3 regions of the Streptomyces flavovariabilis genome follow, and region 2 is predicted to be linked to each of the others. Evidence: riboswitches for the same ligand, from Rfam matches in the RefSeq annotation. Region 2 holds a riboswitch; each other region holds the start of a gene.
The links. Region 2 has a riboswitch for cobalamin ahead of IO24_RS0105050 (ribonucleoside-diphosphate reductase subunit alpha). Riboswitches for the same ligand answer to the same signal wherever they lie in the genome.

Region 1 (6,509 bases), on a different contig from region 2:
GGAAGCTGTCGCGGCGTGAGGTCGTCGACCACACCAACGTCAACGACATCGACGTCACCGACACCGACGAGGCGGAGCCCGCGGGCGTGGTCACCACGGCGATGGCCGCCGTGACGCCGCCGCCGGCCGGCACGCCGGCGCAGGAGCCGGTGCCGTCGTTCCCGGCCCAGGCCACCGCCGAGCGGACGCCGACCACGACCACGACGGTCTGACCCCGCCACCGGTTACAAGGAAGAGTCTCTGAGATGAAGATCGACTGGGCGGCCCTCGGCTCCGTCTTCGGCGTCAGCCTCGTGGTCACCGTGGCCCTCGTCGGCCTGTTCACCCTCGGCATCACCGGCCTGTCGCGCCGCGAGCGTGCGGTGGCGGAGGGCGGTTCCGCGGGCCTCGCGGTGACCGGCGCGTACGCGTGCTTCGCGGCGTGCGCGGCGGCCGTGGGGTACGGGATCTATCTGATCGTGGCCTGACGGCCCGACAGCACATCGTCCACCGGGCGGCGCGGGACTTCGGTCCTGTGCCGCCCGGTCGTCGTGTGTGCGGAAGGGGACGGTGTGGGGTTCTGCACACTCTCCCCTCGCAGGTCAACGGCAAGTTGACGCCGGTTCCCGGCCGTGGTGGACTGCCGGGGCCAGTACGGCGGCAGGAGAGGAAGCCGGTGAAAGTCCGGCGCGGTCCCGCCACTGTCACCGGGGTAGCAATCCCCGGGAGCCAGGAACTCTCACCGCCGGTCTCGTCGAACCAGGGCGTGGACACCCTGAGTGAGGACACATATCGCCATGCGCGGCTGCCGATCCGGTTTCAGCACCCCACCCCCGCCTGCCCTTCTGGCCGGCTGAGCCCATGGGTGCCGATCGCGTCTTCGCGTACGGCGCCGCCGCCGGTCTGATCGGTGACCTGCTGCTCGGTGATCCTCGCCGAGGGCATCCGGTCGCCGTGTTCGGGCGGGCCGCGGGTGCCGTGGAACGGGTGTTGTGGCGGGACCACCGCGGGTGGGGCGCGCTGCACACCGCCGTGTGTGCCGGAGGAGCCGTCGCCCTGGGGTCCGTCGCCGCACGTGCCGTGCGGACGTCCCCCGTCGCCTCGGTCGCGCTCACCGGAGCCGCCACCTGGGCTGTCGTCGGGGGGACTTCACTCGCCCGGGAGGCGCAGGCCATCGGGCGTGCCCTCCGTGGCGGGGACGTCGAAGCGGCCCGGGCCCGGCTGCCGCATCTGTGCGGCCGGGATCCGCAGGCCCTCGACGCCGACGGCATGGCCCGGGCCGTGGTCGAGTCCGTCGCCGAGAACACCTCCGACGCGGTGGTGGGGGCGCTGGTGTGGGGGGCAGTCGGCGGGGTGCCGGGGCTGCTCGGCTTCCGGGCCGTCAACACCCTGGACGCCATGGTCGGGCACAAGTCGGCCCGGTACCGCCGGTACGGGTGGGCCTCCGCGCGCCTGGACGACCTCGCGGGGTGGCCGGGAGCGCGGCTGACCGCCGTACTCGCCGCCCTGGCCGGGCCGGATCCGCGGGGGGCCGTGCGGGCCTGGCGGGCCGATGCGGCGAAGCATCCGAGTCCCAACGCCGGGCCCGTGGAGGCCTCGTTCGCGGGGGCGCTCGGGGTGCGGCTGGGTGGAACGCTCTCGTACGGCGGGCGGGTGGAGCACCGGCCCGTGCTGAACACACAAGGGCGTGCCGTCGGTACGCACGACGTCGAACGGGCCGTGCGGCTCTCGCGGCGGGTCACCTGGCTCGCCCTCGGGGTGTGCGCCGGCGCGCGGCTGCTGAAGAGGGGGAAATGACATGGGCGGTGGTCTTCTCGTCGCCGGCACCACCTCCGACGCCGGCAAGAGCGTCGTGACCGCCGGGATCTGCCGGTGGCTGGTGCGGCAGGGCGTCAGGGTCGCGCCCTTCAAGGCGCAGAACATGTCCCTGAACTCCTTCGTGACGAAGGAGGGGGCCGAGATCGGGCGGGCGCAGGCCATGCAGGCGCAGGCCTGCCGGGTCGAGCCGACCGCGCTGATGAATCCCGTGCTGCTCAAGCCCGGTGGCGAGCAGAGCAGTCAGGTCGTGCTGCTCGGCAAGCCCGTCGGGGAGCTGAGTGCGCGCGGCTACCACGGCGGGCGGCAGCAGCAGTTGCTCGGCACGGTCCTGGACTGCCTCGAGCAGTTGCGGGGCACGTATGACGCGGTGATCTGTGAGGGGGCCGGTTCTCCCGCCGAGATCAATCTACGGCGGACGGACATCGTGAACATGGGGATCGCCCGGAACGCCGGGCTGCCCGTGCTCGTGGTCGGCGACATCGACCGGGGCGGTGTGTTCGCCTCGTTCTTCGGGACCGTGGCGCTGCTGTCGCCCGAGGACCAGCGTTGCGTCGCCGGGTTCCTCGTCAACAAGTTCCGCGGGGACGTCTCCCTGCTGGAGCCGGGCCTGGAGATGCTGCTCGGCCTCACCGGACGGCGCACGTACGGCGTGCTGCCCTTCCGGCACGGGCTCGGGATCGACGAGGAGGACGGGCTGCGCGTGTCCCTGCGGGGAGCCGTGCGGGAGTCCGTGGTCGCCGCGCCCGTCGGCGAGGACGTGCTGCGTGTCGCGGTCTGTGCCGTGCCCCTCATGTCCAACTTCACCGACGTGGACGCCCTGGCCGCCGAGCCCGGGGTCGTGGTGCGGTTCGTGGACCGGCCGGAGGAACTCTCCGACGCCGACCTCGTCATCGTGCCCGGCACCCGCGGGACGGTCCGGGCACTGGAGTGGCTGCGCGAGCGGGGGCTCGCCGGGGCCCTGGTCCGCCGGGCCGCCGAGCAGCGGCCCGTCCTCGGCATCTGCGGCGGCTTCCAGATACTCGGCGAGCACATCGAGGACGACGTCGAGAGCCGCAGGGGCCACGTCGACGGGCTCGGGATCCTGCCCGTGCGGGTGCGGTTCGCCCGCGAGAAGACCCTCACCCGGCCGGCGGGGGAAGCCCTCGGCGAGCGGGTCGAGGGTTACGAGATCCATCACGGGGTCGCCGACGTCACCGGAGGAATCCCCTTCCTGGACGGCTGCCGGGTCGGCCAGACCTGGGGCACGCACTGGCACGGCTCACTGGAGTCGGACGGCTTCCGGCGGGCCTTTCTGCGCGAGGTGGCGGCCGCCGCGGGCCGCCGCTTCGTGCCGGCGCCGGACACCTCGTTCGCCGCGCTGCGCGAGGAGCAGCTCGACCGGCTCGGCGACCTGATCGAACAGCACGCGGACACGGACGCGCTGTGGCGGCTCATCGAGTCCGGCGCGCCACAAGGACTGCCCTTCATTCCACCGGGAGCGCCCGCATGAGCACTGTGTTGTTGTTGTCGACCGCCGACACGGACCTGCTGGCGGCCCGGGCCGCCTCCGGTGCCGACTACCGGATCGGCAACCCGACCCGGGTGGACGTCCGGGAGGAGCTGCCGGCCCTGCTGGACGGGGTGGGCATCGTCGTCGTCCGGCTGCTCGGCGGCAAACGGGCCTGGGAGGACGGGCTCGCCGCGCTGAAGGCCTCCGGCGTCCCCACCGTGCTGCTCGGCGGCGAGGCCGTGCCGGACGCGGAGTTGATGGCCGAGTCGTCCGTCCCGGCCGGTGTCGTGGCCGAGGCGCTGAGGTACCTCGTGGAGGGCGGGCCGGACAACCTCACCGAACTGGCCCGGTTCCTCTCCGACACCGTGCTGCTGACCGGCGAGGGGTTCGTCGAGCCGCGGAAGATGCCGGAGTTCGGCGTCCACGGCGAGCGCGTCCGGGTGGAGGGCCGTCCGACCGTCGGGGTGCTCTTCTACCGGGCCCACGAGCTGAGCGGCAACACCGCCTTCGTCGACACCCTGTGCGACGCGATCGAGGCACACGGCGCCAACGCCCTGCCGGTGTACTGCGGTTCGCTGCGCGGGGCGGACGAGAGGCTGTACGAGATCCTCGGCCGGGCGGACGCCCTGGTCGCCACCGTCCTCGCCGCCGGCGGCACCCATGCCTCGCAGGCCTCGGCGGGCGGCGACGAGGAGGCCTGGGACATCGGCGCCCTCGCCGAGCTGGACATCCCCGTGCTGCAGGGCCTGTGCCTGACGTCGTCGCGGCAGGCCTGGGCGGAGTCGGACGCCGCCCTCTCCCCCATGGACGCCGCCATGCAGGTGGCGATCCCGGAGTTCGACGGGCGGCTGATCACCGTGCCGTTCTCCTTCAAGGAGCAGGGCCCGGACGACGTGCCCGTGTACACCGCCGACCCGGAACGTGCCGCGCGCGTCGCCGGCATCGCCGTACGGCACGCGCGGCTGCGGCACAAGGACAACGCGGACAAGAAGCTCGCGCTGGTCTTCACCGCGTACCCGACCAAGCACTCCCGGGTCGGCAACGCGGTCGGGCTCGACACCCCGGCCTCGGCGGTGCGGGTGCTGGACGCGCTGCGGGACGCCGGGTACGGCGTCGAGGGGCATCCGGACGACGGTGACGAGCTGATCCACCGGCTCATCAACGCCGGCGGGCACGACGTGGAGTGGCTGACGGAGGAGCAGCTGGCCGCCGCGCCGGCGCGGGTGCCGCTGGCCGACTACCGGGCGTGGTTCGAGAAGCTCGACCCGGAGCTGAAGGACGCCATGACCGAGGCGTGGGGCGAGCCGCCGGGCGGCCTCTACGTCGACGGCGACGACATCGTGCTGGCGTCCCTGCAGTTCGGGAACGTCGTCGTCATGATCCAGCCGCCGCGCGGGTTCGGCGAGAACCCGATCGCGATCTACCACGACCCGGACATGCCGCCGTCCCACCACTACATGGCGGCCTACCGGTGGCTGGAGAACAGTTTCGGCGCGGACGCCATCGTGCACATGGGCAAGCACGGCACCATGGAGTGGCTGCCCGGCAAGGGCCTCGGGCTCGGCGGGGGCTGCGCCCCGGACGCGGTCCTCGGGGACCTGCCGCTGATCTACCCCTTCATCGTCAACGACCCCGGCGAGGGCACCCAGGCCAAGCGCCGCGGCCATGCCACCGTCGTCGACCACCTCGTGCCGCCGATGGCCCGCGCCGACACCTACGGCGACCTGGCCAAGCTGGAGCAGCTCCTCGACGAGTACGCGCTCGTCTCCGACCTGGACCCGGCGAAGGCCCCGACGGTGCGCGCCCAGATCTGGACGCTGGTCAAGGCGGCCGAACTCCACCACGACCTGCATGTCGACGACCAGCCGGACGACGAGGAGTTCGACGAGTTCGTCATGCACATCGACGGCTATCTGTGCGAGATCAAGGACGTGCAGATCCGCGACGGCCTGCACATCCTGGGCGGCGGGCCGGTCGGCGAGCCGCGCGTCAACCTCGTACTGGCCGTGCTGCGCGCCTCGCAGGTGTGGGGCGGGCAGGCCAACGCGCTGCCGGGGCTCAGGGCGTCGCTGGCGCAGCACTTCGGGCTGGTGGAGAAGGAGCTGCTGGCCGAGCCCGGGGCTCCGGTGAAGGTGCCCGTCGAACTGACGGACCTGGTGGACGGCCCGGCCCGCAGCGCCGCCGACGCGATCGACCTGCTGGAGCAGCTGTGCCGGCGGATCGCGGAGGGCATGGAGGAACGCGGCTGGGCGGCCGCCGAGAGCGCGCCCCTGGTCCGGGAGGTTCTCAGCACCGAGCTGCCCGAGGCGGTCGCGGTGGTGACGTTCGCCTGCACCGAGGTCGTGCCCCGGCTGGAGAAGACCACCGACGAGATCGGGCACATCCTGCGGGCGCTGAACGGCGGCTACGTCCCGGCCGGTCCCTCCGGTTCGCCGACCCGCGGGCTCGTCAACGTCCTGCCGACGGGCCGGAACTTCTACTCCGTCGACCCCAAGGCCATTCCGTCCCGGCTGAGCTGGGAGGTCGGGCAGTCGCTCGCGGACTCGCTGGTGCAGCGGTATCTGCAGGACACCGGCGCGTACCCCACGTCCGTCGGCCTGACGGTGTGGGGCACCTCGGCGATGCGCACCCAGGGCGACGACATCGCCGAGATCCTGGCGCTGCTGGGGTGCCGGCCGGTGTGGGACGACGCCTCGCGCCGGGTGACCGGGTTCGAGGTGGTCCCCCTGGCGGAGCTCGGCCGACCGCGCATCGACGTGACGGTCCGCATCTCGGGCTTCTTCCGGGACGCGTTCCCGCACGTGGTGGGGCTGATCGACGACGCCGTCCGCACGGTCGCCGAACTGGACGAGCCGGCGGAGTCCAACTACGTCCGGGCGCACGCCGATCAGGACACCGCCGAGCACGGCGACCGCCGCCGGGCCACGGCCCGCATCTTCGGCTCCAAGCCGGGGGCGTACGGGGCCGGTCTGCTGCCGCTGATCGACGCCCGCAACTGGCGCTCCGACGCGGACCTCGCCGAGGTGTACGCGGTGTGGGGCGGCTACGCCTACGGCCGGGGGCTCGACGGGCGGGCCGCGCGCGGGGACATGGAGACGGCGTTCAAGCGGATCGCCGTCGCCGCGAAGAACGTCGACACCCGTGAGCACGACCTCGTCGACGCCGACGACTACTTCCAGTACCACGGCGGCATGGTCGCCATGGTGCGGCACCTCACGGGCAC
Region 2 (6,509 bases):
GTCGGCGGCGGCCAGGACACCAACTGGTTCATCAAGGACCTGCCGCTGCTGATCGCGTTCGGCGTGCTGGCGGCGTACACGTACTCGTCGGGTCTGCGGGCCCCCGCGCTGATCGCTTTCGTGAAGGACACGCTGATCTACATCGTCATCGCGGTGGCGATCATCTACATCCCGATCAAGCTGGGCGGCTTCGACGACATCTTCGCCAAGGCGAGCGAGGCGTACAGCCAGACCAACCCGGCGACGGGTGCGCCGCGCGGTGCGCTGGTACCGGCCGAGGCGGGACAGTGGACGTACGCCACGCTGGCGCTGGGCTCCGCCCTGGCCCTCTTCATGTATCCGCACTCGATCACGGCGACGCTGTCCTCGAAGAGCCGTGAGGTGATCCGCCGCAACACCACGATCCTGCCGCTGTACTCGCTGATGCTGGGTCTGCTGGCGCTGCTCGGGTTCATGGCGATCGCGGCCGGGATCAAGGTGCAGAACGGGCAGCTGGCGATTCCGCAGCTGTTCGAGACGATGTTCCCGGACTGGTTCGCGGGCGTGGCCTTCGCGGCGATCGGCATCGGCGCGCTGGTGCCGGCGGCCATCATGTCCATCGCGGCCGCGAACCTCTTCACCCGCAACATCTACAAGGACTTCATCAAGCCGGACGCCACACCGGCGCAGGAGACCAAGGTCTCCAAGCTGGTCTCCCTGCTGGTGAAGGTCGGCGCCCTGGCCTTCGTCCTCACCATGGACAAGACGGTCGCCATCAACTTCCAGCTGCTGGGCGGCATCTGGATTCTGCAGACCTTCCCGGCCCTGGTCGGCGGCCTGTTCACCCGCTGGTTCCACCGCTGGGCCCTGCTCGCGGGCTGGGCGGTCGGCATGATCTACGGCACGGCCGCCGCGTACGGCGTCGCCTCGCCCACGCAGAAGCATTTCGGCGGCTCCTCGAAGGAGATCCCGGGCATCGGCGAGATCGGCTACATCGGCCTCACGGCGTTCGTCCTGAACGTGGTGGTGACGGTGGTCCTGACCTTCGTCCTGAGGGCACTGAAGGCCCCCGACGGCATCGACGAGACCAAGCCGGAGGACTACACGGCGGACGCGGGGGACCCCGGGGTCCAGGTGGAGCTTCCGCCGGCCACCGCCGGTAGCGCCCACTAGAGGCGCGGGAAACTGCGCGAACAACCGCACACAGCCCGCAGCGGGCCGCCGTGAGAGGGATTCACGGCGGCCCGCTGTCACGTAAAGCTGACGCTCTGACGCCACCGCGACACAACATCTGGGGGTGCCAACCGAGCCCGGCACAAGATGTATGCTCATGCTCGCTGTCGCCGCAGGGGAATCCGGTGCGAATCCGGAACTGTCCCGCAACGGTGTACTTGTGCATGTCTGTTCCCTGAACCGCCATGCGCAGGAGTCAGTCCGAGGACCTGCCGACAGCGCGCCCGGCCACCCGGCCGGTGCGCCCTGACGTCCGGGCCTCGTGGAATGGGCCGGTGGACGCGACGCCGCGTGCGCTCGTGTGCTGCCCCCTGCCCTCGACGAGGCCCCCGTGCCGAGCGAGGGAGAGCCCCACGTGACCATCGCGCCAGCCGAACCGGTCTCAGCCACCGAAGAACCCGACGCTCCCGGTACCGCGCTGTTGCGGACCCTGACCGAGCTGACCGCCGACCTCCCCGACGCCGACCCCGGCCGGGTCGCCGCCGCCGCGCTGCGCGGCAGGTCCGCGCGAGCCGACGAGGCGGAGTTGCGTGATCTGGCGACGGAGGCCGCGGCCGGTCTGATCTCCGAGGACCCCGCCTACTCCCGGCTGGCCGCGCGGATGCTGACCATCGGCATCCGCGAGGAGGCCGCCTCGCAGGGCGTCACGTCCTTCACCGAGTCCGTCGCGGTCGGCCACCGCGAGGGCCTCATCGCCGACCGCACCGCCGAGTTCGTCCGGCTGCACGCGGCCCGGCTCGACGCCCTGATCGACACCGGCGCCGACGACCGCTTCGGCTACTTCGGCCTGCGCACGCTGCACAGCCGCTACCTGCTGCGCCACCCCCTCACCCGCAAGGTCGTCGAAACGCCCCAGCACTTCCTGCTGCGGGTGGCGAGCGGCCTCGCCGAGGACGACACCGCACGCGCGCTGGACGAAGTCGCGGCTCTCTACGGCCTCATGAGCCGCCTCGACTACCTCCCCTCCTCCCCCACCCTCTTCAACTCGGGCACACGGCACCCGCAGATGTCGTCCTGCTACCTCCTCGACTCCCCCAAGGACGAGCTGGACTCCATCTACGACCGCTACCACCAGGTGGCCCGGCTGTCGAAGCACGCGGGCGGCATCGGGATCGCGTACTCCCGCGTCCGCGCCCGCGGTTCACTGATCCGCGGCACCAACGGGCACTCCAACGGCATCGTCCCGTTCCTGAAGACCCTTGACGCCTCTGTCGCCGCGGTGAACCAGGGCGGCCGCCGCAAGGGCGCCGCCGCGGTCTACCTGGAGACCTGGCACTCCGACCTCGAGGAGTTCCTGGAGCTGCGCGACAACACCGGTGAGGACGCCCGCCGCACGCACAACCTGAACCTCGCACACTGGGTGCCCGACGAGTTCATGCGCCGCGTGAACGCCGACGCGCACTGGTCGCTTTTCTCCCCCTCGGACGTGCCGGAACTGGTCGACCTGTGGGGCGAGGAGTTCGACGCCGCGTACCGGGCGGCCGAGGCGAAGGGCCTCGCCAAGAAGACGCTGCCCGCCCGTGAGCTCTACGGCCGCATGATGCGCACCCTCGCGCAGACCGGCAACGGCTGGATGACCTTCAAGGACGCCGCCAACCGCACCGCCAACCAGACGGCCGAGCCGGGCCACGTCGTCCACTCCTCCAACCTCTGCACGGAGATCCTGGAGGTCACCGGCGATGGGGAGACGGCGGTCTGCAATCTGGGCTCGGTCAACCTGGGCTCCTTTGTCGATACATCGACTGAGGGCCTCGACTGGGAGCGGCTGGACGAGACCGTCCGCACGGCCGTGACCTTCCTCGACCGGGTCGTCGACATCAACTTCTACCCGACCGAGCAGGCGGGCCGCTCCAACGCCCGCTGGCGCCCGGTCGGCCTCGGCGTGATGGGCCTCCAGGACGTCTTCTTCAAGCTGCGCCTGCCCTTCGACTCGCCTGAGGCCAAGGCGCTCTCCACCTGCATCGCCGAGCGCATCATGCTCGCCGCGTACGAGGCCTCCGCCGACCTCGCCGAGCGCAACGGCCCGCTGCCCGCCTGGGAGAAGACCCGTACGGCCCGGGGCGTGCTGCACCCCGACCACTACACGGGCGTCCGCCTGACCTGGCCGGAGCGCTGGGCGGCCCTGCGGGAGCGCGTCGCCACGACCGGCATGCGCAACTCGCTGCTCCTGGCCATCGCCCCCACGGCCACCATCGCCTCCATCGCGGGCGTCTACGAGTGCATCGAGCCGCAGGTGTCCAACCTGTTCAAGCGCGAGACGCTGTCCGGCGAGTTCCTCCAGGTCAACTCCTACCTGGTGGACGAGCTGAAGCGGCTCGGCGTGTGGGACGCGCGCAGCCGGGAGGCCCTGCGCGAGGCCAACGGCTCGGTGCAGGACTTCGCCTGGATCCCCGAGGACGTCCGCGCCCTCTACCGCACGGCGTGGGAGATCCCGCAGCGCGGCCTGATCGACATGGCGGCGGCCAGGACCCCGTTCCTGGACCAGTCCCAGTCCCTGAACCTCTTCCTGGAGACGCCGACCATCGGCAAGCTCTCCTCGATGTACGCCTACGCCTGGAAGTCCGGGCTGAAGACGACGTACTACCTGCGTTCGCGCCCGGCGACCCGCATCGCCCGCGCCGCCCAGGCCACCGTCCCCGCGCAGGCCGCCCCCGATCCCGAAGCGGTCGCCTGCTCCCTGGAAAACCCCGAGTCCTGCGAGGCCTGCCAGTAATGAGCACCCAGAATCTCCTCGACCCCGGCTTCGAGCTCACCCTGCGCCCCATGCGCTACCCGGACTTCTACGAGCGCTACCGGGACGCCATCAAGAACACCTGGACCGTGGAGGAGGTCGACCTCCACTCGGACGTCACCGACCTCGCCAAGCTGTCACCGGCGGAGCAGCACCTGATCGGCCGGCTGGTCGCGTTCTTCGCGACGGGCGACTCGATCGTCGCGAACAACCTGGTGCTGACGCTGTACAAGCACATCAACTCCCCGGAGGCGCGGCTGTATCTGAGCCGCCAGCTCTTCGAGGAGGCCGTGCACGTCCAGTTCTATCTGACGCTGCTGGACACCTATCTGCCCGACCCGGAGGACCGCAACGCCGCCTTCGCGGCCGTGGAGAACATTCCCTCCATCCGCGAGAAGGCCGAGTTCTGCTTCAGGTGGATGGACTCGGTGGACAAGCTCGACCGGCTGGAGACCCAGGCCGACCGCCGCCGCTTCCTGCTCAACCTGATCTGCTTCGCCGCGTGCATCGAGGGCCTGTTCTTCTACGGCGCCTTCGCGTACGTCTACTGGTTCCGCAGCCGGGGCCTGCTGCACGGCCTGGCCACCGGCACCAACTGGGTGTTCCGCGACGAGACGATGCACATGTCCTTCGCCTTCGACGTGGTCGACACCGTCCGCAAGGAGGAGCCGGAACTCTTCGACGACCGGCTCCGGCAGGAGGTGACGGACATGCTCCGGGAGGCCGTCGAGGCCGAGCTGCAGTTCGCGCGCGACCTGTGCGGGGACGGCCTCCCGGGCATGAACACCGAGTCGATGCGGCAGTACCTGGAGTGCGTCGCCGACCAGCGGCTCACCCGCCTGGGCTTCGCTCCGGTGTACGGCTCCGAGAACCCCTTCTCCTTCATGGAGCTCCAGGGGGTTCAGGAGTTGACCAACTTCTTCGAGCGGCGGCCCTCGGCGTACCAGGTGGCGGTGGAGGGCACCGTCGACCTCGACGAGGACTTCTGAGCCGGCACCTCTTCGCGGGCCTCCTGGGCCTCCCTGATCTGACGGTCGATGCGCCTCTCGCGCACCAGGCCGATCACGGACGGGAGGATCAGGAGGACCAGGATCCCGAGGGTGGCGGTCATTCCGATCAGTGCTTCCATCTGGTTCGTGTTCATGGACACCACTGTCGCGCCGATCGCTCCTTACCGTCAGTGGCAGTACTGCCGTAGACCCTCGAATTACTGCCAACGACGAGGCACACTGGAGACATGCTGCAGAACGTGGCCGTCGCTCTCCTCGACGGCGTGAACCCCTTCGAACTGGGTGTGGTGTGCGAGGTCTTCGGCACCGACCGGAGCGAGGAAGGACTGCCGGTCTACGACTTCGCCGTCGCGTCGGCCGAGGGCCCGGTGCTGCGTATGAACTCGGGCTTCTCGCTCCAGGCCGAGCACGGTCTGGAGCGGCTGGAGACGGCCGACCTGATCGCCGTGCCGGCCGGGCACAGCTACGCGTACCGGGACTTCCCGCCGGAGCTGCTGGACGCCCTTCGCAGCGCGGTCGACCGCGGTGCACGGGTGCTGAGCGTCTGCTCCGGTGTCTTCGTGCTGGCCGCGGCCGGGCTGCTGGACGGCCGCCGCTGCGCCACGCACTGGAAGCACGCGAAGGACCTCGCCCGGCAGTACCCGCGCGTGGTCGTCGAGCCGGACGTGCTCTACGTCGACGAGGACCCGGTGATCACCTCCGCCGGCACGGCCGCCGGTATCGACGCCTGTCTCCACCTGGTGCGCAAGGAACAGGGCACGGAGGTCGCCAACAAGATCGCGCGGCGGATGGTGGTGCCACCGCACCGCGACGGCGGCCAGGCCCAGTACATCGAGCGCCCGCTCCCCCAGCCCGAGGGCGACACGATCGGCGAGGTGCTGGCGTGGATGGAGCGCCATCTCGACGAGGAGGTCACCGTCGAGCAGCTCGCCGCCCACGCCCACATGTCGCCGCGCACCTTCGCCCGCCGCTTCCAGCAGGAGACCGGGACCACTCCCTACCGCTGGATCCTGCGTCAGCGCGTGCTGCTGGCCCAGCGGCTGCTGGAGGCGACGGACGAGACCATGGACGCGATCGCCGGCCGAGCGGGCTTCGGCAACGCGGCAACGCTGCGCCACCACTTCGTCCGGGCGGTCGGGACCACCCCGAACGCCTACCGGCGGACGTTCAGGGGCCCCGAGGCGGCCTGAGGCCGAGCGCTCTCACCTCGCCACCGGCCGCACCCGCAGGTCGTGCGGCCGGAGCGTGATCCCCACCCGTGTGTCGTCCCTCGACCCCGCCACCTGCTCGAAGCGGTACCTGGTGGCCAGCGCCGCCGTGATCAGCGTCAGCTGGGCCATCGAGAAGTGGTCGCTCGGACACTTGCGGTTGCCCACGCTGAAGGGGCTCATGGCGTGCTTCGGGATGTCCTTGACCCGGTCCGGAAGCCAGCGGTCGGGGTCGAACTCCAGATTCCGCCGGTACGACTTCGGATCGCGCTGGATCGCGTACGGGCTGTAGATGATGTCCGCCCCTGATGGAATGCGGTATCCACCGAGTTCCGTGTCCCGTACCGC
Region 3 (6,509 bases), on a different contig from region 2:
GCCCGCGAAGGCCGCGGAGGCGGCGATCGTCAGCACGATCACCAGCCCCGCCAGGTCCTCGGCCCGCCCGTAGCCGTAGGTGAAGCGGCGCGTGGCCGCGCGCCGGCCCAGCACGAAGGCGATCCCGAGCGGGACGGCGGTCAGCGCGTCCGCGGTGTTGTGCACCGTGTCCCCGAGCAGCGCCACCGACCCGGAGAAGGCCACCACGACCGCCTGGGCCAGCGCCGTCACGCCGAGAACGACGAGCGAGACCCACAGCGCCCGCATCCCGCGGGCCGAGGACTCCAGGGCGGAGTCGACCTTGTCGGCCGTCTCGTGGGAGTGCGGGGCGAGGAGGTGGCCGATCCGATGGCGCAGGCCGTGCCGCTGCCCGTGGGTGTGGTGCTGCGGGTGGGAGTGCTCGTGCCGGTCGCTCACGTGGATCCCCTTTCGGTGCGCGCGAGAGTGGACGTACCCGTGCCGTGGCGCCATTATGTGCGTATGAGCGCACGCATGCACCTGTCAGCTGCGCATGATGCGCATCCGCGCAGCCCCGGCGAGGAGCAGCTCGCGCTCGCCGCGGAACTGCTCGCCCTGCTGGGGGACCGCACCCGGCTCGCCCTGCTGCACGCGCTGACCGGCACAGAGGCCGACGTCACCACGCTCACGGAGGCGTGCGGGGCGGCCAGACCGGCCGTCAGCCAGCACCTGGCGCGACTGCGCCTCGCGGGCCTGGTGGACACGCGCAAAGAGGGCCGCCGGGTGATCTACTCACTCCGCGACGGCCATCTGCGCCGGCTCGTCGACGAGGCGCTGAACGTGGCCGACCACCGCCTCAGCGACCGCCCCCCGCACGACTGAGCACGGCTCGCTCAATGACGCGCCGCCGTGCCGAGGTACTGCTCGGCGAAGGCGGCGGCCGCCGCGGGCGAGGTGAACAGACGGCGCAGCCGCGCGAGCGTGGTGCCCGCGCGGAAAGGGTCGCCCGCCGCCGTACCGTGGTACACCTCGGACAGCCACTGCGAGAACTCCTGGTAGTCCCACACGCGCCGCAGACACGCCTGCGCGTAGCCGTCGAGGCCGCTGCCGTCACCGGTGGTCAGCCGGGCGACCAGAGCGTCGCCGAGCAGGAAGGCGTCGTGCAGGGCGAGGTTCATGCCCTTGGCGGCGATGGGGGCGACCAGGTGGGCCGCGTCGCCGGCGAGGTGGAGCCGGCCGTGCACCATCGGCTCGACCACGTAGTCGTGCATGTCCAGTACGCGCTTCTCGATCAGCCGCCCCTCGGTCAGCGGCGGCACACCGGCCGCCCCGAGCCGTTCCTGGAGCTCCGACCAGACGCGCTCGTGCGGCCAGTTCTCCGGAGCGTCGCCCGGCGGGCACTGGAGGTAGTAGCGGGTCACCTGCGGGCTGCGGGGCATCTGGCCGGCGAAGCCGCGCGCGTGGCAGCCGAACAGCACGCAGTCGGCGGAGGGCGGCGCCTCGGCGAGCAGGGCAAGCCAGCCGATGCCGTAGTCGTGCCGCGCGATCCGGACCCGCTCGGGCGGGAGTGAGGCCCGGGTCGCCCCGCGTGCCCCGTCGCACCCGGCCACGAAGTCGCAGTGCACGACGTGGCGTTCACCCGTCTCGGGGCAGGTGTACGACACCGACGGCCGGTCGGTGTCCAGGTCGTGGACCTGCACGTCCCGGACCCCGAAGCGGATGTGACCGCCCCGGACGTCGGCGTACTCGCGCACCAGGTCCGTCACCAGCAAGGGCTGCGGGTAGACGAAGTGGTGGCTGCCCGTCAGCTCGCCGTACGGGAAGCGGTAGCGCTCCCCGTCGAAGCGGAACTCGCACGCGGTGTGCAGTTCCGCGCGGTCCAGCAGATTGCGGGCGAGGCCGCGCTTCTCCAAGCCGCGTACGGCCCATTCCTCGATGACCCCGGCCCGGGGCCGCCGTTCGATGAACTCCCGGGTCTCGCTCTCCAGCACCAGGCAGTCCACGGACGCGGCCCGCAGGATGTTGCCGACCGTCAGACCTGCGGGACCGGCGCCCACGACAACGACCGGGAAGCGTTGCGGGGCGCCGGAGTCCGCGGGCGGAAAGGCGTGGGTCATGCGCACATTATGGAGGCCGGTCTCAGTGCACGGGCACCTCCTCGACCGTCACCTCCTCGATGCTCCGCTCGATCTCCGCGGACGGGGAGGCGCAGGCCCGGGCCCAGTAGTAGACAGCCAGCGAGAACACCGCGACGACCAGGATGTCCCACCACAGTCCGAGGTGCCCCTGGCCGCCGAAGCCGCCCTGCCAGGAGATGACGCCCATGCCCAGCAGGTAGACGGGCAGCCACCGGGCGGCCCTGAAGTCGAGGCGGGGCGCGTCGGGCAGGCCCTTTCGGGTGGCGTACCAGGCGTAGCCGCCGAGCAGGACGTAGCCGAGGACGATGGCCACGCCGAGCCGCCACAGGGTGTCCCAGGTGGACCAGTAGATGATGAGGTTGGCCACCACGAAGGACAGCGGCGAGAGGGCCTTCCCGGCGGGCAGGCGGTACGGGCGTGCCCGGTGCGGCAGCCGGTCCGCGAAGACGCCGTAGGCCAGCGGGGCGCCCGCGTACATCAGCACGCTCGCCGAGGTGATGAAGCTGACCAGCTGCTGCCAGCTCGGAAACGGCAGGAAGCAGACCACGCCGGTCACGAAGGACACGATCAGCCCGAACCACGGCACACCGCGCGCGTCGGTGCGGACGAAGAGCTTCGGCGCGTAGCCGTTGCGGGCCAGTCCGTAGGAGACGCGCGACGTGGCCGTCGTGTAGATCAGGCCGGTGCCGGCCGGGGAGACCACCGCGTCCAGGTACAGCACCACGCTCAGCCAGCCGAGTCCCACCAGGGTCGCGAGCCCCGCCCACGGACCGCTGATGCCGGGGTAGTCGAGCCTGGTCCAGCCGTGCGCGAAGGAGCTCAGCGGCAGGGCGGCGATGAAGACGACCTGGAGCAGGACGTAGATGGCCGCCCCGATGGCGACCGAGCCGATCGTGGCGCGCGGCAGGTCCCGCTGCGGGTCGCGGCTCTCGCCCGCCAGCTGGATCGCCTGCTCGAAGCCCAGCAGGGCGAAGATGATGCCGCTGGAACTGACGGCGCTCAGCACCCCGTGGGCGCCGAACGGGGCGAAGCCGTGCTCGGTGAAGTTGCCCGGGTGGAAGTTGCCGGCCGCGATGATGAAGATCGCGGCCAGCGGCACGGCCACCTTCCACCAGGTGGCGGCGCTGTTGGTGTGGGCCAGGATCCGCACGCCGAGGAAGTTGACGACGACGAACACGGCCATCAGCAGGACGGCGACGACGAAGCCGCTCGTCGTCAGCGTCCCGTCCTGCGCGTGCTGGAGGCCTTGCGCCCAGTGCCAGTGCCCGGCGTAGCCGATCATGGCCTCGACCTCGATCGGGGCCACCGTCGCCGCCTGGAGCCAGGAGAACCAGCCGAAGGACATGCCCGCCAGTCCGCCGAACGCGTAGTGCGGGTAGCGGGCCGTGCCGCCCGCGACCGGGAACATGCCGCCGAGTTCCGCGTGCACCAGGGCCAGCAGCACGATCGCCACGGCGCCGATGAGCCAGGACAGGATCGCCGCGGGGCCGGCCGCAACGACGGCCTTCTCGGCGCCGTACAACCAGCCCGAGCCGATGATGGATCCGACCGACGCCCACATGAGCCCGATCAGCCCGACGTCCCGGCGCAGACCGTCTCTCTCCATGAATGCGGGGCCTCTCATCAGTGAACTCGAAGAGTCCGGCGAGCAAGAGGCCTCAGGTTAGGAATCGGTCAGCCGGCGGAAGAAGACGAGTTGTGCAGCCTTGACCGGGCGCGGGTATTTCGTGGGAAACGCTTCAGGATTCCTGTACGCGGTGATGAGACAGCCGTGGGATCTCGATCGCCGGGCAGCGGTCCATCACCATCTCCAGTCCCGCCGAGCGGGTCCGGTCGTACGCCCCCTCGTCGATGACGCCGAGCTGGAACCAGACGGCCTTCGCGCCCTTGGCGGCCGCCTCGTCCGCGACGGCCCCGGCGAGGTCGCTGTTCACGAACACGTCGACGACGTCCACGGCGAAGGGGATGTCCGCCAGGCTCGCGTACCCCTTCTCCCCGTGCACCGTCTCCGCCTTCGGATGCACCGGCACGACGCGCTTGCCGAAGCGCTGGAGCACTGCGGCGACGCCGTACGCCGCCCGCTGCCGGTTCGACGACAGGCCCACCACCGCCCACGTGTCGCCGAGCTCGGTGAGGATCCTGCGGACCGCTGCCTCGTCGCCGTACACCGGCGGCCTCCTCGAGAGTCGTGACGAACTGCTCTCCCGGCAACGACGCGGAGTGCGCGGTGATTCCCCGAGAGCCTCCGTGATAGCTTGCCGAGGCCAGTCGAACCCATGTACGTGGGTCAGGGAATCCGGTGCGAATCCGGAACTGACGCGCAGCGGTGAGGGGGACGGGCGGGGCCTCGGCCACTGGACGACTCGGTCGTCCGGGAAGGCGTCCCGTACCGGATGAACCCGAGTCCGAAGACCTGCTGGCGGCCCCCGCGGCCGCACGCGGCGGGGGAGCACCGTACGACCGGGCTCCGCGAATGGGCCCTCGACGACTGAGGACTGGTTCCCGTGCCCCTCGCTCCACCCGCCCGTGCCGCTGCCCTGCTCGCGGCCGGCTCCCTGCTCCTGACCGGCTGCGGCGGCGCCGACTCCACCGACGCGAAGGCCGCCGTCACGCTCTCCAACTGCGGGCACGAGGTCCGCGTCGCGGCCGCGCCGCAGCACGCCGTGTCCCTCAACCAGGGCACCACCGAGATCCTGCTCTCCCTCGGCCTGGCCGACCGCCTCGCGGGCACGGCCACCTGGACCGACCCCGTGATGAAGGGGCTGGAGAAGGCCGACGCCGAGGTGCCGCGCATCGCCGACAACAACCCGTCCCTCGAACGCGTCCTGGACACCGAGCCCGACTTCGTCGCCGCGTCGTTCGTCTCCACCCTCGGCAAAGGCGGCGTCGCCACCCGCGAGCAGTTCGAGAAGCTCGGCGTCCCCACCTACGTCTCCCCGTCCGACTGCGCCGGCAAGGACAACTCGGGCGGCGGTGACGGCGCACGCGACAAGGCTCTGGGCATCGACACCGTCTACGGCGAAGTACATGACCTCGCGACCGTGTTCGGGGTGAAGGAACGCGGCGACGCACTCGTGTCGTCCCTCCGGCAGCGCATGAAGAAGGCCACGGCGGGCATCGACGCCTCCGACGTCACCCTCCTCTACTGGTTCGCGAACTCCGAGTCGCCCTACATGGCGGGCTGCTGCGGAGCACCCGGCATCATCACCCAGGCCCTCGGCGCGAAGAACGTCTTCGACGACACGCACGAGGAGTGGCCGCAGGTCAACTGGGAGACGGTCGCCGACCGCGACCCCGACGTCCTCGTCATCGGCGACCTGACCCGTAAGTCGCAGACCGCGGAGTCGGCCGCGAAGAAGATCGCCTTCCTGGAGTCCAACCCGGTCACCAGGAACATGGACGCCGTCCGGCACAAGCGGTACGTGCTGCTCAGCGGGCAGGCCATGAACCCGACCATCCGCACCGTCGAGGGCGTGGAGCAGGTGGCCGCCGGGCTGCGCCGGTCCGGGCTGGTGAAGTGACCGCCCAAGGTCGGCCGGGTGCCGGGGTCCGGCCCCGGCGCGGGTCCGGGCTCGCCCTGGGGGCGGCCGGGGCCGTCGCGCTGACCGCGTCCCTCGCCGTGACCCTCACCATCGGTCCCGCCGACATCCGCGTCGGCGACGTCTGGTCCGTCGTGGCAGCCCATCTCGGCCTCGGCAGCTCGCAGCTGACGCCGATCCGGGACGGGATCGTCTGGCAGCTGCGGCTGCCGCGCACCCTGCTCGCGGCCGTGTGCGGAGCCGGACTCGCCGTCTGCGGGGCGGTGATGCAGTCGCTGCTGCGCAACCCGCTCGCCGACCCCTTCGTGCTCGGGGTGTCCTCCGGCGCCTCCACCGGAGCGGTCCTCGTGGTCGTGCTCGGCGCGGGCGGCGGTGCCCTCTCGGTGTCCGCGGGCGCGTTCCTCGGCGCCCTGCTGTCGTTCGCGCTGGTGCTGCTGCTCAGCCACACCCTCGGCGGCACCACCGACCGGGTGGTCCTCGCGGGCGTCGCCGCCATGCAGCTCTTCTCCGCGCTCACCTCCTTCGTCGTGATGACCTCCGCCGACGCCGAGACCACCCGCGGCGTGCTGTTCTGGCTCCTCGGCTCGCTCGGCGGCGCCGGCTGGACCGACGTATGGCTGTGCCTGGCGGTGCTGGCCGTGGCGCTCGTGGTGTGCCTGTCGTACGCCCGTACCCTCGACGCCTTCGCCTTCGGGCAGGACGCGGCGGCCGCCCTCGGGGTGTCCGTCGCCCGCACCCGCCTGGTGCTGCTGTGCGCCACGGCCCTGCTCACGGCCGCGCTGGTCAGCTCGGCCGGGGCGATCGGCTTCGTCGGACTGGTCCTGCCGCACGCCGCCCGGGCCCTGACCGGCCCCGGGCACACGCGGCTGCTGCC

Region 1: linked by a shared signal. The riboswitch ahead of IO24_RS0134380 (cobalamin biosynthesis protein) and the one ahead of IO24_RS0105050 (ribonucleoside-diphosphate reductase subunit alpha) in region 2 are both predicted to bind cobalamin.
Region 3: linked by a shared signal. The riboswitch ahead of IO24_RS0118235 (ABC transporter substrate-binding protein) and the one ahead of IO24_RS0105050 (ribonucleoside-diphosphate reductase subunit alpha) in region 2 are both predicted to bind cobalamin.

The regions. Positions count from the first base shown of each region.
Region 1 is NZ_JNXD01000026.1:56,852-63,360, forward strand. It holds gene IO24_RS0134370 (inorganic phosphate transporter) at 1-212, shown strand, start outside; gene IO24_RS0134375 (hypothetical protein) at 246-467, shown strand; cobalamin riboswitch at 599-737, shown strand; gene IO24_RS0134380 (cobalamin biosynthesis protein) at 841-1,776, shown strand; gene IO24_RS0134385 (cobyric acid synthase) at 1,778-3,286, shown strand; gene cobN (cobaltochelatase subunit CobN) at 3,283-6,509, shown strand, end outside.
Region 2 is NZ_JNXD01000002.1:7,859-14,367, forward strand. It holds gene mctP (monocarboxylate uptake permease MctP) at 1-1,152, shown strand, start outside; cobalamin riboswitch at 1,304-1,443, shown strand; gene IO24_RS0105050 (ribonucleoside-diphosphate reductase subunit alpha) at 1,568-3,925, shown strand; gene IO24_RS0105055 (ribonucleotide-diphosphate reductase subunit beta) at 3,925-4,932, shown strand; gene IO24_RS42660 (hypothetical protein) at 4,845-5,087, opposite strand; gene IO24_RS0105060 (GlxA family transcriptional regulator) at 5,181-6,143, shown strand; gene IO24_RS0105065 (bifunctional albaflavenone monooxygenase/terpene synthase) at 6,156-6,509, opposite strand, start outside.
Region 3 is NZ_JNXD01000010.1:4,462-10,970, forward strand. It holds gene IO24_RS0118210 (cation diffusion facilitator family transporter) at 1-471, opposite strand, end outside; gene IO24_RS0118215 (ArsR/SmtB family transcription factor) at 481-840, shown strand; gene IO24_RS0118220 (4-hydroxybenzoate 3-monooxygenase) at 852-2,075, opposite strand; gene IO24_RS0118225 (APC family permease) at 2,098-3,702, opposite strand; gene IO24_RS0118230 (CoA-binding protein) at 3,836-4,264, opposite strand; cobalamin riboswitch at 4,345-4,531, shown strand; gene IO24_RS0118235 (ABC transporter substrate-binding protein) at 4,601-5,617, shown strand; gene IO24_RS0118240 (FecCD family ABC transporter permease) at 5,614-6,509, shown strand, end outside.